2 regions of the Citrobacter tructae genome follow, and region 2 is predicted to be linked to the other one. Evidence: predicted binding sites of a transcription regulator. Region 2 holds the regulator's gene; the other holds the start of a gene.
What was found. The regulator Fur, encoded in region 2, represses iron uptake genes when iron is present. The targets are predictions, from matches to a motif close to ATAATAATGAGAACNACTATCAA.
Positions count from the first base shown of each region.

Region 1: sufA (Fe-S cluster assembly scaffold SufA) is a predicted target of Fur. The motif match lies at 2,740-2,762, and genes of this name have one in related genera.

Region 1 covers NZ_CP038469.1:710,765-716,169, forward strand. The annotation lists gene menI (1,4-dihydroxy-2-naphthoyl-CoA hydrolase) at 1-123, shown strand, start outside; gene E4Z61_RS04025 (YdiH family protein) at 201-389, shown strand; gene E4Z61_RS04030 (Vmh family MBL fold metallo-hydrolase) at 458-1,309, opposite strand; gene E4Z61_RS04035 (LysR family transcriptional regulator) at 1,433-2,308, shown strand; gene sufA (Fe-S cluster assembly scaffold SufA) at 2,802-3,170, shown strand; gene sufB (Fe-S cluster assembly protein SufB) at 3,179-4,666, shown strand; gene sufC (Fe-S cluster assembly ATPase SufC) at 4,683-5,405, shown strand, end outside; gene sufD (Fe-S cluster assembly protein SufD) at 5,404-5,405, shown strand, end outside.
Region 2 covers NZ_CP038469.1:1,939,241-1,944,645, reverse strand. The annotation lists gene glnS (glutamine--tRNA ligase) at 1-282, shown strand, start outside; gene chiP (chitoporin ChiP) at 724-2,130, shown strand; gene E4Z61_RS10220 (ChiQ/YbfN family lipoprotein) at 2,180-2,512, shown strand; gene fur (ferric iron uptake transcriptional regulator) at 2,616-3,062, opposite strand; gene E4Z61_RS10210 (ryhB-regulated fur leader peptide) at 3,055-3,141, opposite strand; gene fldA (flavodoxin FldA) at 3,352-3,882, opposite strand; gene ybfE (LexA regulated protein) at 4,038-4,325, opposite strand; gene ybfF (esterase) at 4,454-5,227, opposite strand; gene E4Z61_RS10190 (hypothetical protein) at 5,267-5,405, shown strand, end outside.

The sequences.
Region 1 (5,405 bases), 1.2 Mb from region 2:
CGTGTCAGAGGGGTGTGTAGCGCGCTGCATACTGGCTCTCGTCACCAGGTCTGGCAAATCGAAATCTTCGATGAGCAGGGACGGCTGTGCTGCACCTCGCGTCTGACGACCGCTATTTTGTGACGCATGTTGAATTTGGTCATTATCTGCGCAGGGAAAGGTGCTATACTGTGCAGGTTTTGAACACAAGCGAGGATGATATGTCTACCCAATTTGACCCGGCCCAACTGGCATTAGAATTTTTACGTCGTGATAAAAGCGATCTTTCACCGGCTCAGTATCTGAAAAGACTGAAACAATTAGAGCTGGAGTTTGCTGATTTACTGACGCTCTCTTCGATTGAACTCAAAGAAGAGATCTATTTTGCCTGGCGCCATGGTGTTCATTGATTCTGGCATGCTTATCGTGATGAAAACCCCGACATGTGTTCGGGGTTATTTTTTGCTTTAAATCTTGTTTACCACTTCATCTCACCGGTATTGACCTTCGCGCTTAGCTCCAGCGAGCTTTCATCTGCAAGCCCCGGCCACGCGGCCTTCATCGTCTTAATCACATACGCCGACCCTTGTTTAGCGTCCAGCGCCTGCTCAAACGACTGTAAATAGTCCTGGGTAAAGCGGATCGCTTTATCACCTGCCGGTCGTTCGCCAATAGAATGACCGGGGATCACTTCGGTTGGACGTAAAGTTTGCATTTCGCTGAGTACGTTGCGCCATGCGCTGCGCTGTTCAGGAGATTGTGTGTCCGCAGTCCAGACATGAATACCGGAAGCCACGCCGGTACCGCCGAGGATGGCGCGGTTAGCCGGGATCCAGACATATGCCGCATAATCATTAGGGTGGCGCAGTTCCAGCGTTTCACCATCAATCGTAAAACGAGTTTGCGTGGTAGCCTGCGGTACGATGAGCGTCGTTGGTGCGCCATCTTTCATCTGTGGGCCCCAAAACTTCAGCTTGGCCTCTTTAGTGGCAAGAATGTGCTCCACCACGTGCGGTGTTGCCAGCACGTTGACTTCAGGGAAGGCTTTAACAATCGGCTGCAGCCCAAAATAAAAATCCGGATCGCCAGAGGTAATCACGATGGCCTTCAACGATTTGCCGCTGTCGCGGATCATCTGTACCAGCTTTTCACCGTCTTTAATGCTGAATTGTGCATCAAATAAAATGGCCTCTTTCGGACCGGATACCAACGTTGAGGAAACCGGGAAGATAGCTTTATCCTGCGGATTGTAGACGTCAAGTTGGAGCGGCGCGGCGAAAACCGGCGAAGCCAGCAGGGGTAACAGCAGGGCCAGGGTGTTAACTTTCATGGTGGATAACCTTTTGCAGATGAAGATGTCTTTTTCTTGTTCCTTATTTTACGGAAATTCGGATCTGTTAGAATTCCTCTATCAGGACATGCTGAGTTTCATAAAACGATCGGATGGGATGCGATGGACAGAGTGATGGCGGCAACTGTATTTAACCATATCTGCGATTTGGGTAGCCTGAGCGCCGCTGCGCGAGCGCTGGGGCTTTCCAGACCGATGGTCAGTCGTTATCTCGACGAGATGGAAAAATGGGCGGGCGTGAGGTTGATCCACCGTTCATCGCGTCGATTGACCATTACTCCCGCTGGGGAAGAAGCGTTAACTAAGACGCGGTCGCTGGCGCAACTGTCGCTGGATATCAGCGCCGCCAGCGCGGCGGAGGTGCCATCCGGTACGTTACGTGTGGCCTGCGCTCATTTTACCGCCATGCATATTCTTGCACCGGTGTTGCCCGGTTTTTTGGCGCGTTTTCCTGAACTGCGTATTGAGGTTGAAATTAACAATCAGCCGGTGAGTCTGGTCGGCGAGCGCATTGATGTAGCGATCCGCATAACGGATAGCCCTGAACCCGGTACCATCGCCCGTCGTCTTGGTGATTGTGAGTCGGTGTTGTGCGCATCGGTGGACTATCTGCGTCAGCATGGTACTCCGCAAAACTTTGACGAACTCGCTCAGCATAATTGTCTCTACTACAGCGGCTTTGCCGGAAAATCCTGGCACTTTCGAGATGAGCAGGGCGACGCCGTTTCGGTGGCGATCAAGGGAAATCTCAGTGCGGGCATCTCTGCTCTGTTATGTGAATCGGCGCTGGCCGGTATGGGCATTGCTCTGGTGCCTGAAAAAGAGGCGCGTGAAGGGCTGGAGCAGGGCCAGTTGATGCGGCTTTTGCCTCAGTTCCAGCCGCGTCGCCTGCCAATTTACGGTTTATATCTGTCGCGTGAGCATCAACCGGCAGGTCTGCGTCTGCTGTTGGATGCTTTACATGAGACCTTGGTCTGAATGTGGGAGCTGCGTCTGCCTGCAAAATAGACAAACCGCAGTTTGTGTTAAAAAAGCGGCTTCAGGATATGAGACGATTCTTATCGCCCCTTCAAGAGCTAAGCCATTGTGAGTGCCGGAGATAAGCGCCGGATGGGGCCGGAACCCTTAAGCCTGCTAAAGTAGACTTAAGGGTTTTTTATTGCCTGTCTGCGCGCTGTTGAACCGTGTTATCTCCATTTCCCGTCTTTTTCCTATCTCTTAAATAGACATTATCTATACATCTTTTCGCGTTTTACCTTGCCGAACGATTAGTTATTCGTAACCCATTATTTATCAAAGCATTGAACAAAATAATCCATCTCTGTGAACCCTCGTCGCAGGGTCTATGCTTAATAAAAGTAGTCAAAAAGGGCGGTTAACCCGAATGCCCCTGCTGATGAGGGGTTGAAGTGATAATCATTATCACTAACATGGTGTTGTAGCGTGCAGGCTAATGACTCGAGGTAACCCTATGGAATTGCATTCAGGAACATTTAATCCGCACGATTTTGCATGGCGCGGGTTGACGTTAACGCCAGCCGCCGCGGCGCATATTCGTGAGTTGGTGGCAAAACAGCCCGATATGCTGGGCGTGCGGTTAGGTGTGAAGCAAACGGGATGTGCGGGGTTTGGCTATGTGCTGGATACCGTCAGCAAACCGGAAAAAGACGATCTACTGTTTGAGACGGATGGCGCCAGGCTGTATGTACCGTTACAGGCGATGCCGTTTATCGATGGCACTGAGGTCGATTTTGTTCGTGAAGGATTAAATCAGTTATTTAAATTTCATAACCCAAAAGCCCAGAACGAATGCGGCTGTGGCGAAAGTTTTGGGGTATAGGCGGTACTATGTCGCGTAACACTGAAGCAACTGACGATGTCAACACTTGGGCTGGCGGACACCTCAATTATAAAGAGGGGTTCTTCACCCAACTAAAAACAGATGAACTGGCGAAAGGCATCAATGAAGAGGTCGTGCGGGCAATTTCCGCGAAACGCAACGAACCGGAATGGATGCTGGAGTTTCGCCTGAATGCGTTCAGGGCGTGGCTGACAATGGAGGAGCCGCACTGGCTAAAAGCGCATTACGATAAGCTGAATTATCAGGATTACAGCTATTACTCCGCACCTTCCTGCGGCAACTGCGATGAAACCTGTGCCTCTGAGCCGGGAGCGGTACAACAAACGGGTGCGAATGCGTTTTTAAGTAAAGAGGTTGAGGACGCTTTCGAACAGCTTGGCGTGCCGGTGCGTGAAGGTAAAGAGGTGGCGGTCGATGCCATTTTTGACTCGGTGTCGGTGGCGACTACCTATCGTGCAAAGCTGGCAGAACAGGGGATTATTTTCTGTTCGTTCGGTGAGGCCATTCACGATCACCCGGAACTGGTGAGGCAATATCTCGGCACCGTGGTACCAGGCAACGACAATTTTTTTGCCGCGTTAAATGCGGCGGTTGCTTCAGACGGTACGTTTATCTACGTGCCAAAAGGTGTGCGCTGCCCGATGGAGCTTTCTACCTATTTCCGTATTAATGCGGAAAAAACGGGTCAGTTCGAGCGCACCATTCTGGTGGCGGATGAAGGCAGCTACGTCAGCTACATTGAGGGCTGTTCGGCACCGGTGCGTGACAGTTATCAACTACATGCGGCGGTGGTAGAAGTGATCATCCACAAAGATGCCGAAGTGAAATACTCGACGGTGCAAAACTGGTTCCCCGGCGATGGTAATACCGGCGGTATTCTGAACTTCGTCACCAAACGCGCATTGTGTGAAGGCGAAAATAGCAAAATGTCGTGGACCCAGTCGGAAACCGGTTCGGCCATTACCTGGAAATACCCGAGCTGTATTTTGCGCGGCGACAACTCTATTGGCGAATTTTATTCCGTTGCGCTGACCAGCGGTCATCAGCAGGCGGATACCGGTACCAAGATGATCCATATCGGCAAGAACACCAAATCAACCATTATCTCTAAAGGGATCTCCGCTGGGCGCAGTCAGAACAGTTATCGAGGTCTGGTAAAAATCATGCCGACGGCCACTAACGCCCGCAACTATACCCAATGCGACTCGATGCTGATTGGCGCGGACTGTGGGGCGCACACCTTCCCATATGTGGAGTGTCGCAACAACAGCGCCCAGCTTGAACACGAAGCTACGACTTCACGTATTGGTGAAGATCAGCTGTTCTATTGCCTGCAACGTGGAATCAGCGAAGAGGATGCTATCTCGATGATCGTCAACGGGTTCTGTAAAGACGTGTTCTCCGAACTGCCGCTGGAGTTCGCCGTGGAAGCGCAAAAACTGCTTGCCATCAGTCTTGAACACAGCGTCGGTTAAAATTTAAGGAAAGCACATGTTAAGCATTAAAGATTTACAGGTCAGTGTGGAAGATAAGGCGATCCTGCGCGGGCTCAGTCTTGAAATTCGCCCCGGAGAAGTCCACGCCATTATGGGACCGAACGGTTCCGGGAAAAGTACGCTGTCTGCAACGCTCGCTGGACGTGATGACTACGAAGTCACCGGCGGGACGGTAGAGTTCAATGGTAAGGATTTACTGGAACTGTCGCCGGAAGACCGGGCCGGTGAAGGCATCTTTATGGCGTTTCAGTACCCGGTGGAAATCCCCGGTGTCAGCAATCAGTTTTTCCTGCAAACCGCGCTCAATGCGGTACGCAGTTACCGTGACGAAGAGGCCCTGGACCGATTCGACTTCCAGGATTTGATGGAAGAGAAAATAGCGCTGCTGAAGATGCCGGAAGATTTGCTCACCCGCTCGGTGAACGTTGGATTCTCCGGCGGTGAGAAAAAGCGCAATGATATTTTGCAGATGGCGGTGCTGGAGCCTCAGCTGTGCATTCTCGACGAGTCTGACTCGGGGCTGGACATCGACGCGCTAAAAATTGTCGCCGATGGCGTGAATTCGTTGCGCGACGGTAAGCGCGCATTCATTATCGTCACTCACTACCAGCGCATCCTCGACTATATCAAACCCGATTACGTCCATGTTTTGTATCAGGGACGCATTGTTAAGTCCGGCGATTTCACGCTGGTTAAACAGCTGGAGGAGCAAGGATAT
Region 2 (5,405 bases):
GCGGCACATGCGCTGCCGATTGAAATCCGCCTGTACGATCGTCTGTTCAGCGTAGCGAACCCAGGTGCGGCGGACGACTTCCTGTCTGTCATTAACCCAGATTCACTGGTGATTAAACAGGGCTACGGTGAACCGTCGCTACAGGCTGCTGTAGCGGGTAAAGCCTTCCAGTTTGAACGTGAAGGGTACTTCTGCCTCGATAGCCGCTATGCAACGGCGGACAAGCTGGTGTTTAACCGTACCGTGGGTCTGCGTGATACGTGGGCTAAAGCGGGCGAATAAGTCGCACTATATACATCCTGTCAAACGCCGCGCTCTGCGGCGTTTTTTTTATCTCTACAACCCGCATCATAGGCTCTGTTTGCAGAGCGAATTAATTATTATTCAGCCTGGTATTTAGAATAAATTAATTGCGTATCAAAACGTTTTATTCCGTGATGATTTTGGCTGTAACCGTTTTCATCCATATGGAAAGCAAGTGATTTTTTTCATTTTTCAACGCTTTTTTATCTACGCATGAAAATGTAACAAAAAGCAATCAAATATGTGCGGTTGCTCATGTTCTTACATACTGGTTACAAAAAGAGATTGATAATTCGCGTCGCGAAAAATAGTCTATTCATTGTAGTCAATGAGGTTTTCTCAGCGCTACTTTTTTTACTTTTTGTTTTTTCGCTGTTTGCCTTTGGTGACAGCATTTTATACGTCAAAGAGGATTAACATATGCGTACGTTTAGTGGCAAACGTAGTACGCTGGCGCTGGCTATCGCCGGTATCACAGCAATGTCGGGTTTCGTTGTCGCTCCCCAGGTACACGCCGAAGGTTTTATTGATGATTCTACCTTAACTGGCGGCATCTATTACTGGCAGCGTGAGCGTGACCGTAAAGATGTTACCGATCATGATAAATACAAAACCAACCTTTCTCACTCCACCTGGAACGCTAACCTTGATTTCCAGTCCGGTTACGCGGCTGATATGTTTGGTATTGATATCGCAGCATTTACCGCTATTGAAATGAACGAAAGTAGCGAAAGTGGTCATCCAAACGAAATCGCATTCTCTTCAAAAAATAAAGGTTATGACGAAGATTACTCCGGCGATAAGAGCGGGATTAGCCTTTATAAAGCGGCAGCGAAATTTAAGTATGGCCCAACCTGGGCACGCGCCGGTTATATTCAACCCACCGGGCAGACTTTGCTGGCTCCGCACTGGAGCTTTATGCCGGGTACCTATCAGGGTGCTGAAGCCGGAGCCAATTTTGACTATGGTGACGCGGGCGCATTGAGCTTCTCCTACATGTGGGCCAACGAATATAAAGCACCGTGGCACACCGAAGTCGATAAATTTTATCAGGCCGATAAAAAAACCAAGGTGGATTACCTCCATTCGGTTGGCGCGAAATACGACTTTAAAAATAACCTGTTACTGGAAGCGGCATTTGGTCAGTCCGAAGGCTATGTCGATCAATATTTCGCGAAAGCCAGTTACAAATTTGATTTAGGCGGCAACCCGTTTACCACCAGCTATCAGTTCTACGGCGCACGTGACAAGGTTGATGACCGTACGGTTAACAACATTTATGACGGCACCGCCTGGCTGCAGGCGTTGACTTTTGGCTACAAAGTGGCGGAAGTGGTTGACCTGCGTTTGGAAGGAACCTGGGTTAAAGCGGACGGACAGCAGGGCTACTTCCTGCAGCGTATGACCCCAACTTATGCTTCTTCAAACGGTCGCCTGGACGTGTGGTGGGATAACCGTTCTGACTTCAACGCCAACGGTGAAAAAGCGGTCTTCTTTGGCGCAATGTATGACCTGAAGAACTGGAACCTGCCAGGTTGGGCTGTGGGTGCCTCCTATGTTTACGCCTGGGACGCTAAGCCATCGACCTGGCAGACTAACCCGGATGCGTACTACGACAAAAATCGTACCATCGAAGAGTCGTCTTACAGCCTGGATGCGGTCTACACCCTGCAGGATGGTCGTGCGAAAGGCACCATGTTTAAACTGCACTTCACCCAGTACGACAACCATTCAGACATTCCGAGCTGGAGCGGTGGTTACGGCAACATCTTCCAGGATGAGCGTGACGTGAAGTTTATCGTGATTGCACCATTCACCATCTTCTAATGCCAACAGCGGCGGGCTTGGTGTCTGCCGCAACGTTGAGGACCGTTCTATGAAAAAACTGATACTCATCGCCATTATGGCAACCGGGCTGGTGGCCTGTGCGCAATCGCCTGCACCAAAAGAAGACAGCCGTTTGAAAGAAGCCTACAGCGCCTGTATTAACACCGCCCAGGGATCGCCAGAGAAAATCGAGGCCTGCCAAAGCGTGTTAAACGTGCTGAAGAAAGAAAAACAGCATCAGCAGTTTGCCAATGAAGAAAGCGTACGGGTACTGGATTACCAGCAGTGTATCCAGGCGACGCGTACAGGCAACGATCAGGCCGTTTCGGCCGATTGCGACAAGGTCTGGCAGGAAATTCGCAGCAAGAATACGGCTCAGTAAAACGTCACCGTTGTTATCCTAAAAGGACTCGCTGATGCAGCGGGTCTTTTTTATGTGTATAAAAAAAGCCAACCGTAAGGTTGGCTTTTCAGAATGCATCACATTACTTGGCATCGTGTGCATGATCATCTTCGCGGCAATCGCCTTCAGCACAGTGGCCGTAAAGATAGAGGCTATGGTTGGTTAGACGAATACCATGTTTAGCCGCAATCTCACGCTGGCGCGCTTCGATGGAGTCATCACTGAATTCGACCACTTTGCCACAGTCGAGGCAGATCAGGTGATCGTGATGATGTTGCTGGGTCAGTTCGAAGACGGATTTACCCCCTTCGAAATTATGGCGGGTCACGATACCAGCATCGTCAAATTGGTTCAGCACACGATACACGGTCGCCAGACCAATCTCTTCACCCATATCGATCAGGCGTTTGTATAAGTCTTCCGCACTGACGTGATGGTTATCCGGTCCCTGAAGAACTTCCAGAATTTTTAAACGAGGAAGCGTTACTTTCAGGCCAGCCTTCTTTAATGCGGTATTGTTGTCAGTCATGCGGAATCTGTCCTGTAGCTAAACGGTTCACTTCATTAAAAGAAGTGACAGAAATTGCACTTGAGATAATGCGTATCATTATAGAACTGCCATGGCTAAATGAAAACAGCAAGTCTCTGGCAAATATTGTTAATCAAAACGTGGTATCGCCAACAATCACACTGTGCAATACCCGATTGGCATCCAGCCATTGTACAGGGTCAGGCGAAAAAGTTAAAAATTTGTAGCAATTATTTTGATTGGTTTTATCTATAGATGAGGCGCCGATGAAGATCAGCGCCTCATGAAATCAGGCGTTAATGATTTCGTCGAGATGCAGTTCGGATGAAATCTGCTTAACCCATTTTTCTACGCGTTCAGCGGTCAGCTCCGGCTGGCGATCTTCGTCGATAGCCAGGCCAACAAAGTGATCGTCGTCCGCCAGACCTTTGGACGCTTCAAAGTGATAACCTGCCGTTGGCCAGTGGCCGACGATAGTTGCACCACGTGGTTCGATGATGTCGCGAATTGTACCTAACGCATCACAGAAATATTCTGCGTAATCTTCCTGGTCGCCGCAGCCAAACAACGCAACCAGTTTGCCGTTAAAATCAATGTCTTCGAGAGTCGGGAAGAAGTCGTCCCAGTCACACTGCGCTTCACCGTAGTACCAGGTAGGGATGCCGAGCAGCAAAATGTCATACCCTTCCAGGTCTTCTTTGCTGCTTTTTGCAATGTCATGTACATCGGCAACGTCTTTACCAAGCTGTTTTTGAATCATTTTTGCGATGTTTTCGGTATTGCCGGTGTCGCTGCCGAAAAAGATGCCAGTGATTGCCATGAGTAAAATAACCTCTTGAAACTTATTGAAATGGTGGTGGCGCAATGCCCACGGATAAGGGCAATCATAGCAGAACAGTCAGGCATGCGGAAACAGCAAACACGCTGGACTGCACTCTGTGCTACACGATTTATGATTTAGAGCAGAAATTCAGACTATGCCTGACCATGCAATGCGGCGAGTTGGTTCATCAGCATCTCTTCGATGAGCTCGCTGCGACTCATGTTACGCGCGTCCGCCAGTTCATTCAGCGCGTCAACGGCGTCGGCGTTCAGTTTCAGTTCGACACGCTTAAGCCCACGAACTTTGTCGCGTTTAAGCTGATTACGTTTATTAATACGTAACTGTTCATCACGCGAAAGCGGATTGGTTTTGGGTCGTCCCGGGCGACGCTCCTGCGCGAACAGATCTAATGTCGTACGGTCCGTTTGTTCTTTGGCCATGATCTTGGTGACTTCGGGGAAACAATCAGCCAGGCGTCTGCCCGGATGGATAGCGCGCCATCATACATCAGCAGGGGAGGCGCGCCAACGCCCACGCACGTATTCGCGCGCGGACGCTGAGTTTTTAATCAGTTAGTGCGTTCTGTCAGATAACGACGGATGGCGCGCAGCACGGCATCGGGTTTTTCTGCATGCACCCAATGACCTGCTCCGGCAATAACGTGCGCCCGCGCCTGCGGAAATTGCGCCAGCAGTGGGGCGCGATACGCTTCGCTCACGTAAGGCGAGTTGCCGCCGGGGATAAACAGTGCCGGGTGGTCCCATGCCGGAATGGTTTCCCAGCCGACAATATGTGGGTACTGTTCCCATAGCACCGGGACGTTAAAGCGCCACTCACCGTCAACAAAGGATTTCAGCAGAAACTGAATAACGCCTTCTTCTTTCAGAAATTGGCGCATCACGCTTGCCGCCTGCTGGCGTGAGGCAGCTTGCGCATCCGTCACGGCATTTATTGCAGCGAAGATCTCATCGTGACGGCGGACATGATAGTCAACCGGGGCGATATCGATAGCCACAAGCTGATCGATCCGTTCCGGTGCGAGGGCGGTGAGTGCCATGACGGCTTTGCCCCCCATCGAGTGGCCAATAAAGGTGGCTTTTTCTATTTGGTGGGCATCCAACGTATCCAGCAGATCTTGCGCCATCGCCGGGTAATTCATCTCGGGGGAACGGGGAGAAAGGCCATGATTTCGCATATCAACTTGGATGATATCGTGATCGACGACCAGATCGCGTGCCAGTATGCCCAGATTGTCCAGACTGCCAAACAGACCATGGACCAGGACGATGGGAGAATTATTGTGCAGGTTTTGTGCAGATTGCGCTCGGATATTCAATTTCATGGCAAAGTTCTTTTTTTCACGCTAGCGGGTTAGGGTATCATGTTGACCATTCTGCCACACGGCTGCAACAACTACGGTTACTCCGAGTTTTTCCAGCCATCGGGCTTGACGCTATCCGCTGTTGGGATTTGCCTTTACACTACCGGTGTACAATCCCAACGACTTGTATTCAGCAAAG